DNA from 4 places in the Bacillus cereus group sp. MYBK79-1 genome. Region 4 is predicted to be linked to each of the others. Evidence: riboswitches for the same ligand, from Rfam matches in the RefSeq annotation. Region 4 holds a riboswitch; each other region holds the start of a gene.

Region 1 (3,187 bases), on a different contig from region 4:
ATTGGTAATAGTAAATTAAGCGGGAAAAACATAAGTAATAGTAATGTTATAGCTATTGGTTTTCTTAGCGCATAGCTCGAAATCGCTGTCGTAACAATGGCTACAGACGCGATTGGGTCTATAGGAAGAATGGAGGCTATCGCGTATCCGATACTTGACCCAGAAAATATAATGGGAAAAATATGTCCACCACGCCAACCTGTATTTAAACAAACGGCAGTAATGCATAATTTTAAAATTCCTGAAAGAAGTAATATCCAAAAAGATAAATGACTCCATTCAACGACTAAATCTTTTAATTGATGTTCCCCTGAAAATAATGTGTATGGGAGAAAAGTTCCCGCAATCCCTAATAAAACCCCACCTATAATTCCGAGTGTTAGTTTGTATTCACGGAAAGGATGGATAATTTTCTCTAATGTAAATTCTACTTTGAAATATAGGAAACCAACGATAGCACCGATGCAAGCAAGTGGAAGAAAGGCAATCCATTCATTGATTGAAAGAGATCCTTCCCCAAAATCAACAATAAAGGACCCACGATTATCGAGTTTACTAAGCAATAAATAAACGGAAAATCCAGCAAAAGTAGTAGTTACATATACAATTGCTTTTTTTCCTTTAGAAAACCCGGCAATTTCTTCTTCCTCATTTTCAGTTGGAGCTAAGTAACCGAATAATGGAGCGTTAAAAATGACACTTAAAGTAGCTCCAATTCCAACTTCTGTTAGTTCACTCATTCCCTTTAAAGCGAATTTAAAGCGATCCCCTACCCATGTACAAAGTCCGCCGATAATCCCGACAAGTGCGGCCTCTGGACCTAGGCTAGCTCCAAATATTAAAACAATAAGCGCAGTTAAAGTAGCCTGATGTACAAAACGGTATTCAATTCTACCAGTTTTTTTATATTCACCCATTACTTCTGGCATAAGACGTGGATATGTACCGAAGTATTTTTGTGATAAACCAACAAAAATACCGCCGATTATTGTTACACAAAGAGTGTAATAAGGGGGAGAAGAGAAAACGTTAGGTAAGTATCCCCAAATAAAGTGGATTCCGATATTGATCGTAACTAAAAATAACCAAACCGTAGCCCCTACTATAGAGCCTAAAAGAATGCCATATAGAGCGAGTATATAGTGCATGTCCTTTTTATCTGTCATGTTATACCTCCGTTATGTAAGTTGTAATAGAGAAAGGGTTACACATGCTAGTGTGAAATGAATGGAATATAATATAGTATCTTTGTGTGAGGTTGGCTTATTCAACATATATATTGGGATTTCATTAGGGTTTGGGGCTTATAAATTAAACCACTTATTTAATTCTATATATTGATTGGGATTTTTTAAAGGTCTTTTTTGAATAAATATGGAATATACTTCTTTTGTTGCTTTATATAGAACTGCTGACATTTATTTTAGAACATTCAGAAAAACGGATTGACATTAGGAAATTATTGCTATAAAATCAACGGTAATTGCATAGTCTTATCAAGAAAAGGTGGAGGGACAGGCCCGACGAAACCTTGGCAACAGCCGTATAACGGAATTGTGCCAAATCCTGCAGGTAATAAACCCTGAGAGATAAGAAAGAGCCTTTAGAGCGTGTTTTCAAACTGCTCCTTTCTTGTTTTCAGGAAAGGAGCAGTTTTTTTATCCCGCTTTAATGGGCAGTAAGACCCCCACCTCAAAATTCAGCGAAAGCAAAGAAATTAGGTGGGGGATCAACTGCCCATAAAAGTCCGATTGGTTCAACTAATAATCAGTGGGGGATGAAGAAAACCCCCACTGATTAAAGTTTCACTTTATTTTGTATAAAAGAAAGGAGAATGAGAGATGGGAGAATCATGGGGAAAAGGAACAATTTGTGTGCAAGGTGGTTATACACCAAAGAATGGTGAACCGCGTGTTTTGCCACTTTATCAAAGTACAACGTATAAATACGATACTTCGGATGATTTAGCAGCGCTATTTAATTTAGAGGCAGAAGGATATATATATACGCGTATTGGAAATCCTACTTTAGCTGCATTTGAGCAAAAGTTAGCGGATTTAGAAGGTGGTGTAGGAGCTGTTGCAACGGCTTCTGGGCAGGCTGCTATTATGCTTGCCGTTTTAAATATTTGTAGTAGCGGAGACCACTTGCTTTGTTCTTCCACAGTTTACGGTGGGACGTTTAATTTATTTGGAGTGAGTTTGCGTAAGCTTGGTATCGATGTTACGTTCTTTAATCCGAATTTAACTGCTGATGAAATTGTGGCCCTTGCTAATGATAAGACGAAACTCGTTTATGCAGAATCGCTAGGAAATCCAGCGATGAACGTTTTAAATTTCAAAGAGTTTTCAGATGCAGCGAAAGAGCTAGAAGTACCTTTTGTCGTGGATAATACATTAGCAACTCCTTATTTATGCCAAGCATTTGAACACGGAGCAAATATTATCGTTCATTCTACGACGAAATATATTGATGGTCATGCAAGCTCTTTGGGCGGCATTGTTATTGACGGAGGGAACTTCGATTGGACAAATGGGAAATATCCTGAACTTGTTGAACCGGATCCAAGTTATCACGGCGTAAGTTACGTTCAAAATTTTGGTGCAGCAGCTTATATTGTGAAGGCACGTGTTCAATTATTAAGAGACTACGGAAACTGTATGAGCCCATTCAATGCATATATTAGCAATATCGGCTTAGAAACACTGCATTTACGAATGGAGCGTCATAGTGAAAATGCTCTCGCAGTTGCTAAGTGGCTTGCTAACCATGAACGTATTGAATGGGTGAATTATCCGGGATTAGATAGTAATGAAAATTATTCGTTAGCACAAAAGTATTTGAAAAAAGGTGCTAGTGGAGTTTTAACATTCGGCATTAAGGGAGGATTAGAAGCAGCGAAAGAATTTATCGCAAATGTAAAACTAGCAACCCTCGTAACGCATGTAGCTGATGCACGAACTTGCGTTATACATCCTGCTAGCACAACGCATAGACAATTAAGTGCTGAAGACCAGCATTTAGCTGGCGTTACATCAGATTTAATTCGTTTATCGGTTGGTATAGAAGATGTTTCTGATATTATTGCAGATTTAGAAGCAGCGTTAGTCGGAGGCAAACAACATGCCGATCATAATTGATAAAGATTTACCAGCTCGCAAAGTGTTGCAGGAGGAAAATATCTTTG
Region 2 (3,187 bases), on a different contig from region 4:
GTGATTTCTGTACCATTCCCCAATTGTATGGTAACAATTGTTTTCATGTATTGCTACGCTTTGAGAAAGAATGCGATCAGATAAAGATGTAGTTAAATGAGAAATTGTGTTTTCTGTTTCAACCTGTAATGTTTTTTCTAACATTGTAATGATGTGACGAGTAGCCATATGTTAACTCTCCTTTGTGTAAATGGGTAATACCATTCTATATTTAAAAAATTCTTACTATATATTAGTATACAATATATGGAATGCATCTACCTGCTTTTTAAGCTGCATTTACAAAATCTTTTTTATTTGTTTACAAAAATAAAGTAAGATACAGTATATAGGAAAAAATAATAAAGGAATGAACGCGTTGTATATAACAGTAGAAGAAGCTGCGGATTATTTGAATTTACCAAAGTCGTATATTGAAGAACTAATTCAGCAAAAGAAAGTTCGCGCAATATTTGATGGAGAGCAATATTTATTAAATAAAGAACAATTCAATACACATTTAGAACAAATGGAGAAATATAAGCAATTAGTGGAAGAAATATTAAACGAACCAATTCCAGAAGATATGGATGTTAAAGACGAAGATTAAACGATGGGAAATCCTTTTATATGTTGTACAACTAATGGAAAGTTATGCAGTAAAATATAGAGTACGATTTCATTTGCAAGTAGATGGAAATAGGAACGAAAGTAGAGATTTTTTACCGACAGTATAATGGGCTAGAAGAAAATATTTTTCAGAAAAGTGTTCTTGTTGTGTAAATATAAACATTTTATAAAATGTTTCAAGAAGGGTTTTTTTTATAAAATACTTCGTTTATAATGGAGGAAAATATCGACATGAGATTTGTTATTCATGTAACGGTTCGGTAGTGTTAGAAAAAGAAGGGGTGCACACGCATCCTTTTTTCTATGCAGATATTATAAAAGAGGTGGTATTGATGGAATTAACATTAAATTCGACTGTATGTTTACACACGATTCAATTTAGAAAAGAGCAAAAGAATTATATTGTAAAAGATACAATTACAGGAGAAAAATATGAAATGCCGCCACTTTGGATTGATGCATTGGCAATGATGCGTGACGGTTTTTTATTGGGGGAAATTGAGGAGAAATTAAAAGAAGAGTATCCTGACGAAGAAATAAATATGTTAGCATTTACGAGGCAACTGTTAGAGCTAGAGCTTGTCGAAATGGTAGATGGGGAAGAAATAGCTTGTACAAAGAAGAAAGAGAAAGATTATTTAGCTTGGTTACGTCCTCGTGTTGAGCAATTCTTTCTTAATTTAAATAAAAAAAATAGAAGCAAAGGTCAATGATGATCTTTGCTTTTTTGTATAGCTTGTTTAAAAAATTACAGCGAATGCTCTTGCGAAAGCACCGTCGCTATCTTTAATTTTTAAAGGTGCCGCTGAAAAAAAGAAACGCTTCGTGTGTATGGCATCTAAGTTTGTTAAATTTTCGATTAAATAAATATTATTCCCAAGTAGTATGTGATGAATCGGTGATGTTACTGTCGTTACCTCATCAGGAGAGATGAAATCTAAACCGACTGATTTTACTTTTAAGTGAACTAGTTCTTCAGCTAATTCTTCAGAAAGATAAAATGCTTCTTTCTCATACGCCTCTGTATTCCATTTAGTAGATAGATTGGAATGGAAAATGACAATATCACCTTCTTTTATGTCAGCATTGTGCAATACTTCTTTAGGTAACTTTCGTTCTTGAATATGAGTTACATCGATAAGAACAGCTTCACCTACAAATTGATCTAGGGGTAATTGATCAATAGTCGTTGCGCCTGAAATGAAATGGGCAGGAGCATCGCAATGCGTACCAACATGAACGACAGAATGAAAATCTGTAACTTGATAACCTGTTTCTTTAACACTTGTAATGGCTTCTAAATTGATTTTTGGTGTGCCAGGAAATTGAGACATATTGTTTTCAAATGTTTGTGATAGGTCAATTACTTTCACTTTAAATACCTCCAATATATGTTTTGAAATATAAAAAACTCACCTTTCATAATCAAGACAGATGAGTTTTGCACACAATAGTTACGTTTTATCTTTCAAAATGCAGTGCATTTTGCAGGAATTAGCACCTATTCAGTTTATATAAACTGAGGTTGCTGGGCTTCAAAGGGCCGGTCCCTCTGCCTCTCTTGATAAAGATATATTAAGTTTTGGATTCTGAATATTCATTACAATTAAATTGTAATTCATTTCCTTTTTTTGTGCAATAACAAATAGGTATTCACCCAAATAAAGCTACTCGCATATTGTAGCTTATGTAAATAGAATGCTGCGAAGGAGTGAGTGCAGTGACAGGGAATGTACTGAATTATTATGCTGGTGGAAATACAGCTAGAGGGTTTCATAATTTATACGAAGAGAACTTAAAAGGACTCAACAGATTATTTATTTTAAAAGGGGGCCCTGGAACCGGGAAATCTTCTTTAATCAAGTCAATAGGTCGTGAGTGGGTTGAAAAAGGATATGATATTGAATTTTTACACTGTTCTTCTGATAATAAATCGGTTGATGGTGTCATTATCCCGAAGTTAAAAGTAGGAATTGTTGATGGAACATCACCGCATGTTATTGAGCCGAAAATGCCAGGAGTTGTCGAGGAGTATATCAATTTAGGAGTTGCCTGGGACTCAGATAAATTAAGAAAGCAGAAGGTGGAAATTGAACGATTTGTTTCAGAAGCAAGCAAAGCTTTTCAAGCGGCTTACGCTCGTTTCCATGAGGCGCTGATTATACATGATGAGTGGGAGAAAATATATATTAGTAATATTGATTTTAATAAAGCGAATGAACTAACCAATCAGCTAATTCAGAAGTTATTTACAGATAAAGGCGGGAAACAATCGCTTGTGAAACATCGGTTTTTAGGAGCAGCTACACCGAAAGGAGCAGTTGATTTTGTTCCGAATTTAACAGAAGGATTACCACATCGTTATTTTATAAAAGGACGCCCAGGCTCTGGGAAATCAACAATGCTCAAAAAATTAGCTAAGGCAGCAGAAGAAAAAGGATTTGAAGTTGAAGTATATCATTGTGGATTTGATCCAAATAGTCTTGATATGGTTATCGTAAGAGAATTAGGGTTTGCAATTTTTGATAGCACTGCGCCACATGAATATTTTCCGAGCCGCGAAGGTGATGAGATTATA
Region 3 (3,187 bases), on a different contig from region 4:
TGTTTATATTGGTTGTGCAGTAAGAGTGTATCAATAGAATAACTCATATTCTTACACCTTCTTTTACAAGTTTAATGGCTTGCTTTAAGTCTTGAATTAAATCGTTACTATTTTCAATGCCAACGGAAAATCGAAGAAGACGATTGCATACACCGTTTGCCGTTCTGATTTCTTCAGGAATATCAGCGTGCGTTTGCGTTGCTGGATAGGTCATTAAACTTTCAACACCACCAAGACTTTCAGCGAATGTAATTAAGGATAAAGATTGTAAGAATGGATTAATCCACGTTTCATCTTTCAGACGAAATGAGATCATGCCGCCTCTTCCAGGATAAAATACATCTGTCACCCCGTCTTCATCATTTAAATAAGCGACAACTGCTTTTGCATTTTCTTCATGTTGTCTCATACGAAGCGCTAACGTTTTCATACCACGAATTAATAGCCATGAGTCAAATGGGCTTAAGACTGCACCAGAGGCATTATGGTAATGAGCGATTTCCTCACAAAGTTCCTTTCCTTTTGCAACGACAAGACCGCTTAGTACATCGTTATGTCCCCCTAAATATTTCGTTGCGCTATGAAGTACAATGTCGGCACCTTCTGTTAATGGCTGCTGTATATAAGGCGTATAGAATGTGTTGTCTACAATAAGAAGTAGTCCGTGTCTTTTCGCTACAGTTGCGACAGCGGCAATATCAGTAACTTGCATTAATGGATTAGTTGGGGTTTCTATGAAAATAGCTTTCGTTTCAGTTGTGATAGCTTTCTCAATTTGTTTAATAGATTGTGTATTTACGTATCTACATCGAACATTCCACTTTTTTTCTTGCTCAGAAAATAATCGATAAGTGCCTCCGTATAAATCTTCAGATACAATAAGTTCGTCTCCGGAACGGAATAGGGAAAGGACGAGGAAAACAGCTGCCATCCCTGAACTACAGGCATAACCTTGTTCACCGTATTCTAAATCTGCGATTGCCTGTTCTAACAGGCCGCGAGTTGGATTTCCAGTTCGTGAATAGTCAAATCCAGTAGACTTACCAATTCCTTCGTGACGATAAGCAGTTGAAAAATAAACAGGCGGATTAACAGTTCCTGTTGTAGTTTCGCTCCGGTTTCCGATTTGTGCTAGTTTTGTTTCAATAGTTGACATATAAAAATTCCTCCTTTTTAAATTAACAATTAAGTGAATGTAAAGTGAAACTTTAATCAGTGAGGGATTCATCCCCACTGATTATCAGCCCTCACCAATCGGGCTTTTACGGGCAGATGATTCCCACCTAACTTCTTTGTTCTAGCTGAATTTTGAGTTGGGAATCTTACTGCCCTCAAATAGCGGGGTAAAATAAAAAAAGCCTTCTAAGAAGAAGGCTTTCGATTTGAATAGAGTCTTCTTCTCATCTGTCAAATCTTTCACAATTTGCTGGAATTAGCACCTTATTAACAAATGTTAATGGTTGCTGAGGCGTCATAGGGCCAGTCCCTCTACCTCTCTAGATAAGAATGTTCGTATGAAATTTTATTATGTTTTTAACTTTACAACAAAAGATAATTGAATTGCAACTTTATTTTAAATAATTTTTATTTTTCCGCAAGTGTCATTGACTTTTGCATTTGTGCGTGCTAAATTTATTAAAAAATTAACAAACATTGTTAAAAGGGGAACGCATTTCCTTTTAGCTACATAAATAAAATAATAAAGACAAACTCTTATTGAGAGCGGTGGAGGGAAAGGCCCTGTGAAACCCGGCAACCTTCAAACGAAATGTTTGAAACGGTGCTAATACCTGCAAAACGATTGTTTTGCATAATAAGAGGAGGAACGATTATGTCCCCCTCTTCAAAGTGAAGAGGGGGTTTTTATATTGATAGAAATGAGGGAGAATTGTGAAATTACTAGATTTATTATCAAAAGGAATTGTAATAGGTGATGGTGCGGTTGGGACGTTATTACATTCACATGGTTTGCAAAGTAGTTTTGAAGAATTGAACATATCTGATCCAGATTTAATTATATCGATTCATAAGCAATATGTAGCTGCTGGGGCAGATGTGATTCAAACAAATACGTACGGAGCAAATGAAGCAAAATTACGTATGTATGGTTTAGAAAATCAAGTTACTGAAATTAATAGAGCGGCGGTAAAATTGGCGAAAGCATCTGTTACAGATAGAAATGCAATTTTAGGAACAATTGGCGGTATGAAACATATCGGAGCTGTTACAACGACTGATATAGAAAGAGAATTTATGCTACTTGAGCAGGCAAGTGCATTACTAGAAGAACAGGTTGATGGACTGTTATTAGAGACTTTCTATGATGAGTTTGAATTACTTCATGCTGTTCAGGTGTTACGAAAACAAACGAATATTCCAATTGTAGCTCAATTAGCGTTACATGAGGCAGGTACGACTCAAAATGGAAATGATGTAAATGAAATATTAAAACAGCTTTTAGATTATGGTGCAAATGTCGTTGGATTGAACTGCCAACTAGGACCACTTCATATGACGGAAGCTTTTAAAATGATATCGATTCCGCAAAATGGCTACTTGTCAGCATATCCAAATGCAGGTCTCCCTAATTATGTGGAGGGACGTTACGTATATGAGGGAAGTCCAGCTTATTTCGAAGCGATGACGCCGAAGTTTATTGAGCAAGGTATTCGGTTATTAGGTGGTTGTTGTGGCACGACTCCAGAACATATTGAAAGTATGAAACGTGCAATTGCAAATATTACGCCTGTAATAGAAAAGGATACGGTTCAAAGACCGAAAGTAGTTCATACACACGAGAAACGTTCGAAAGCTCATGTCACATTAGCAGAGAAAGCAAAAAAACAAACGACAGTAGTAGTGGAATTAGATCCACCGAAAACGTTAGATACGCAGCGATTTTTTGAAGGCGCAAGAGTATTGAAAAGAGTTGGGGCAGATGCTATTACTCTAGCAGATAATTCATTAGCATCGCCTCGCATCTCGAATATGGCAATGGGGGCATTATTAACGAAGCATGATATTCCAGTATTGACGCATTTAACGTGTAGAGACCATAACGTCATCGGACTACAATCTCATTTACTAGGCTTATCAGCGTTAGGTATGGAAGAAGTGTTAGCTTTAACTGGTGATCCAGCACGCGTCGGTGATTTTCCAGGTGCCACTTCTGTATATGATTTGTCCT
Region 4 (3,187 bases):
CAACTGCCCGTAAATGCCCGATTGGTTCAACTAATAATCAGTGGGAGAAAACACCCCCCACTGATTAAAGTTTCACTTTATTTCCCATGCAATTTACAATCATCTTCCATTCTATGTCCGTAAGATGTAATGCCTCAAATGCAAAAAAATCTTCACATACTTTTTCAATTAAATGTGGATTTTCCCTCAAGAAATTCCACTGTAACGCTTTAGGAAGAAAATATGTTTCGTATTCTTTACTTCCTCTTACTACCTCATCAACTTCTCTTTCACAAATTCCTCTTATTAAATAATCATTTCTTAATTGAATTTGAATTTGTTGAAACGTTTCACTACATTTCTTCAATTGAAGTAAGCATGTAATATATGTACGAAAAAGTTCGTTATCATACTGACAACACTTTATAATACGTTCCATTTCATTCATAATGTACGAGCCTTTTCTTCTATTTGTAATAACCACTTTTCCCGCTTCTCTCGTTTACTCGTTTTCACAGATTGAAAAACAGATCGTTTTATATTGCGAATGCCGCAAAAGCGTAACACGCCTCTTTTCATCATAATCCAATCTGCTGATCGATATAATAGTGCGACGTACCATAACGGTGAGTCTAACGTATTAATTACCCATGCTTTTTTCCTCTTCAATAATCCTTTCGGCAGAGCACCTTCATATTTATAAGCAAATCCAGCTACAAAAATACGATCAATAAACCCTTTTAAAATTGCAGGCATCCCCCACCACCATACTGGATATATAAAGAGAAGCATATCCGCCTCTTCCACTAACATTCTATACCGATCTGTCTCTTCTTCATTTACTAAATCACGTCTTTTCTTCTCCTCATTAAATACAAGGACTGGATCAAATTGTTCTTTATATAAATCAAGTACCTTAACCGAATGATTAGTTTCTTGTAATCCTTTTTGCACATGTTTTAAAATCGCCGCATTAAAACTGGAAGGACTAGGATGAGCGTATACAATTAGTACATTCACTACAAAACAACTCCCTCTATAAGTTAAAGTTTCCCCTTCTTTAACATCTTCTCTACAATTTGCACGTTTTTCGAACTTTGTAATAAACGGTTTAATACTGTAAGTAACTCTTCCTTGTCTAAATCTTTCAGTTTCTCTTTCACCGTACTTTCACCAGCACCTTGAATATCATAAACAACTGCCGCCATATGTTTACAATAGTTTTCATATGGACATTCGCAGCTACTTTCCGAAAAATCCTCCATTTCTATCACTACTTCATAATTTCCTGCATTACCAGTCACAAACGCAAATACTTTATTATTATGTATTTCAACATCTTCTACATGTCCTTCTTCATAATATTCATAACCTCTATCAATAATGTGTTTCGGAATATACCTATATAACTCTTTTAATAAGTAAGCGTACATAACAGCACCTCTTCCTTTAATTCCCTTTTGACTTCCAAAACCCTGCATGTTATTCTAATAACTGTCAAATAGCAAGTCTATATGACAAAATGACTGACACCTATTCGGCGGAGGTGTCTCTTTTCATTTGCAGCCGATATGAAGTGCCTCTTTCAGGCACATTCAATCTTTGACACTACACACTCAACACCATTCCCTGTATCAGGCTGCTTAAGCAGTCTTTTACTCTACATACTTCAAAAAAAAGAGAGCTTAGCTCCCTTTTCCCGCCTTATACAATACCCCTTTTTCAGTATAGAGATATTCATCAGCTAATGTAATTTTCCCATCCAGTTTCAGTTCATCTAATAGTCTTGATAAATAAAATTGATGTAACATCTTTTTCGTGAATTTTCCTTCATGATGCGAAACGATATGTTCTTGAATATCTAACAATGATATTGGCTTATCTTGCTCTATCATATATTCATAAACTGTACTACGCAGTTTTACGTATTTTTCGAGTGTCACAGTAATGCGCAACCCCTTTCTTCTTAATATAAATTTTCGTAATCGGTTTTTTTGCAACAAAAAAACCTCTCCGATAAGAAGAAGTTACGTATATATCTTCGTCTTATCTCCCAGAACAAATATGTTCTGCTGGAATTAGCACCTGCATCGCGGTTGCTGGGTTTCATCGGGCCAGTCCCTCCACCTCTCTGGATAAGAAAATATTCACTTAATTCTTACTATACGTAATTTCATTTTAATTGTCAAACAAATATAACAAATAATATTTTCTTCTTTACCGTTCATACTATACATATATGAATATTTAAGGAGGAGTATGAAATGCATCAAAATGCTCGCGGATATGTACAAGATTCTTTTCAATCATTACAAGAAGCAAAACATTGTTTAGAAGAAGCACTACAAACTGTTGAAAAAGATTTTAATCGCGCACGTATTGAACAATCACTTTATGCGATCGAACAAGCTATTCAACGCTGTGATTACACCGTTCATATTTTAGAACAAGATTGAAAAAACTTCCCATCATAAGGTGGGAAGTTTTTTCAAATGGCATACTTCATAATTATTACCGTTATAATTAAAAAATATACAGAATTAGCAATTTCTAAAACCCCTACTTTTATAATAGAAATCTTTTTGCCATACAGCATAATTGCTCGAATGACACTCGGTATAAAGATAAGAGAGCACCATGGATTGATAGCAAACACGATTATCGTTAACAGAATATGATAACCCCAAGATATAAAACGATATTTCGGATTATTTTTCTCACGAATCATCGTTTTCACATAAAACGTACTTCCTAAAAAATATAAAAATGATATAAGCGCAATAAATAGTGCTGTTTTATCTATGAGTTTCATTGAAAAATAATAACTAACTAAACCACCAATACAGAAAACAATAATCGCACTAATATCATTTAGTAATGCTCTTTCATTTTTTTGACGAGCGTAATGCATATTTACAATAAATAATGGAATCATTACTGCTACGAATAAAAGAATACGCCATTCATATAATAGAGAAATCATCCCAAATACAAAAGCGATGCTAAAATATACAATTGCTGCATGTAAATACTCTTTTTTTCGTCTTTGCTTTATGTACGTAAGAAACGGATACGTAGCTAAATAGATAAAGAACCATGCTAAAAACAATGGAATATGATACATAGTAGGTTTCCCAAGAATGACACTTAATAGAAATGGTATAACGAGCATGGCCCATGCACCGTGTTGCTTCGGAATAACTAACTT

The links. Region 4 has a riboswitch for S-adenosylmethionine ahead of ACTFOB_RS21840 (hypothetical protein). Riboswitches for the same ligand answer to the same signal wherever they lie in the genome.
Region 1: linked by a shared signal. The riboswitch ahead of ACTFOB_RS19320 (bifunctional O-acetylhomoserine aminocarboxypropyltransferase/cysteine synthase) and the one ahead of ACTFOB_RS21840 (hypothetical protein) in region 4 are both predicted to bind S-adenosylmethionine.
Region 2: linked by a shared signal. The riboswitch ahead of ACTFOB_RS18485 (cyclase family protein) and the one ahead of ACTFOB_RS21840 (hypothetical protein) in region 4 are both predicted to bind S-adenosylmethionine.
Region 3: linked by a shared signal. The riboswitch ahead of ACTFOB_RS16995 (bifunctional homocysteine S-methyltransferase/methylenetetrahydrofolate reductase) and the one ahead of ACTFOB_RS21840 (hypothetical protein) in region 4 are both predicted to bind S-adenosylmethionine.

What each region holds. Positions count from the first base shown of each region.
Region 1 is NZ_JBQAEO010000013.1:42,477-45,663, reverse strand. It holds gene ACTFOB_RS19325 (chloride channel protein) at 1-1,166, opposite strand, end outside; SAM riboswitch class I at 1,491-1,596, shown strand; gene ACTFOB_RS19320 (bifunctional O-acetylhomoserine aminocarboxypropyltransferase/cysteine synthase) at 1,842-3,140, shown strand; gene metA (homoserine O-acetyltransferase MetA) at 3,124-3,187, shown strand, end outside.
Region 2 is NZ_JBQAEO010000012.1:11,397-14,583, forward strand. It holds gene ACTFOB_RS18470 (hypothetical protein) at 1-168, opposite strand, end outside; gene ACTFOB_RS18475 (helix-turn-helix domain-containing protein) at 350-589, shown strand; gene ACTFOB_RS18480 (hypothetical protein) at 942-1,322, shown strand; gene ACTFOB_RS18485 (cyclase family protein) at 1,350-1,982, opposite strand; SAM riboswitch class I at 2,068-2,180, opposite strand; gene ACTFOB_RS18490 (PRK06851 family protein) at 2,330-3,187, shown strand, end outside.
Region 3 is NZ_JBQAEO010000010.1:95,916-99,102, forward strand. It holds gene metC (cystathionine beta-lyase) at 1-47, opposite strand, end outside; gene metI (cystathionine gamma-synthase/O-acetylhomoserine thiolyase) at 44-1,156, opposite strand; SAM riboswitch class I at 1,398-1,507, opposite strand; SAM riboswitch class I at 1,711-1,820, shown strand; gene ACTFOB_RS16995 (bifunctional homocysteine S-methyltransferase/methylenetetrahydrofolate reductase) at 1,891-3,187, shown strand, end outside.
Region 4 is NZ_JBQAEO010000017.1:58,601-61,787, reverse strand. It holds gene ACTFOB_RS21855 (group-specific protein) at 65-427, opposite strand; gene ACTFOB_RS21850 (NAD(P)H-dependent oxidoreductase) at 424-999, opposite strand; gene ACTFOB_RS21845 (SWIM zinc finger family protein) at 1,023-1,412, opposite strand; gene ACTFOB_RS21840 (hypothetical protein) at 1,665-1,982, opposite strand; SAM riboswitch class I at 2,023-2,121, opposite strand; gene ACTFOB_RS21835 (hypothetical protein) at 2,244-2,435, shown strand; gene ACTFOB_RS21830 (YwiC-like family protein) at 2,468-3,187, opposite strand, start outside.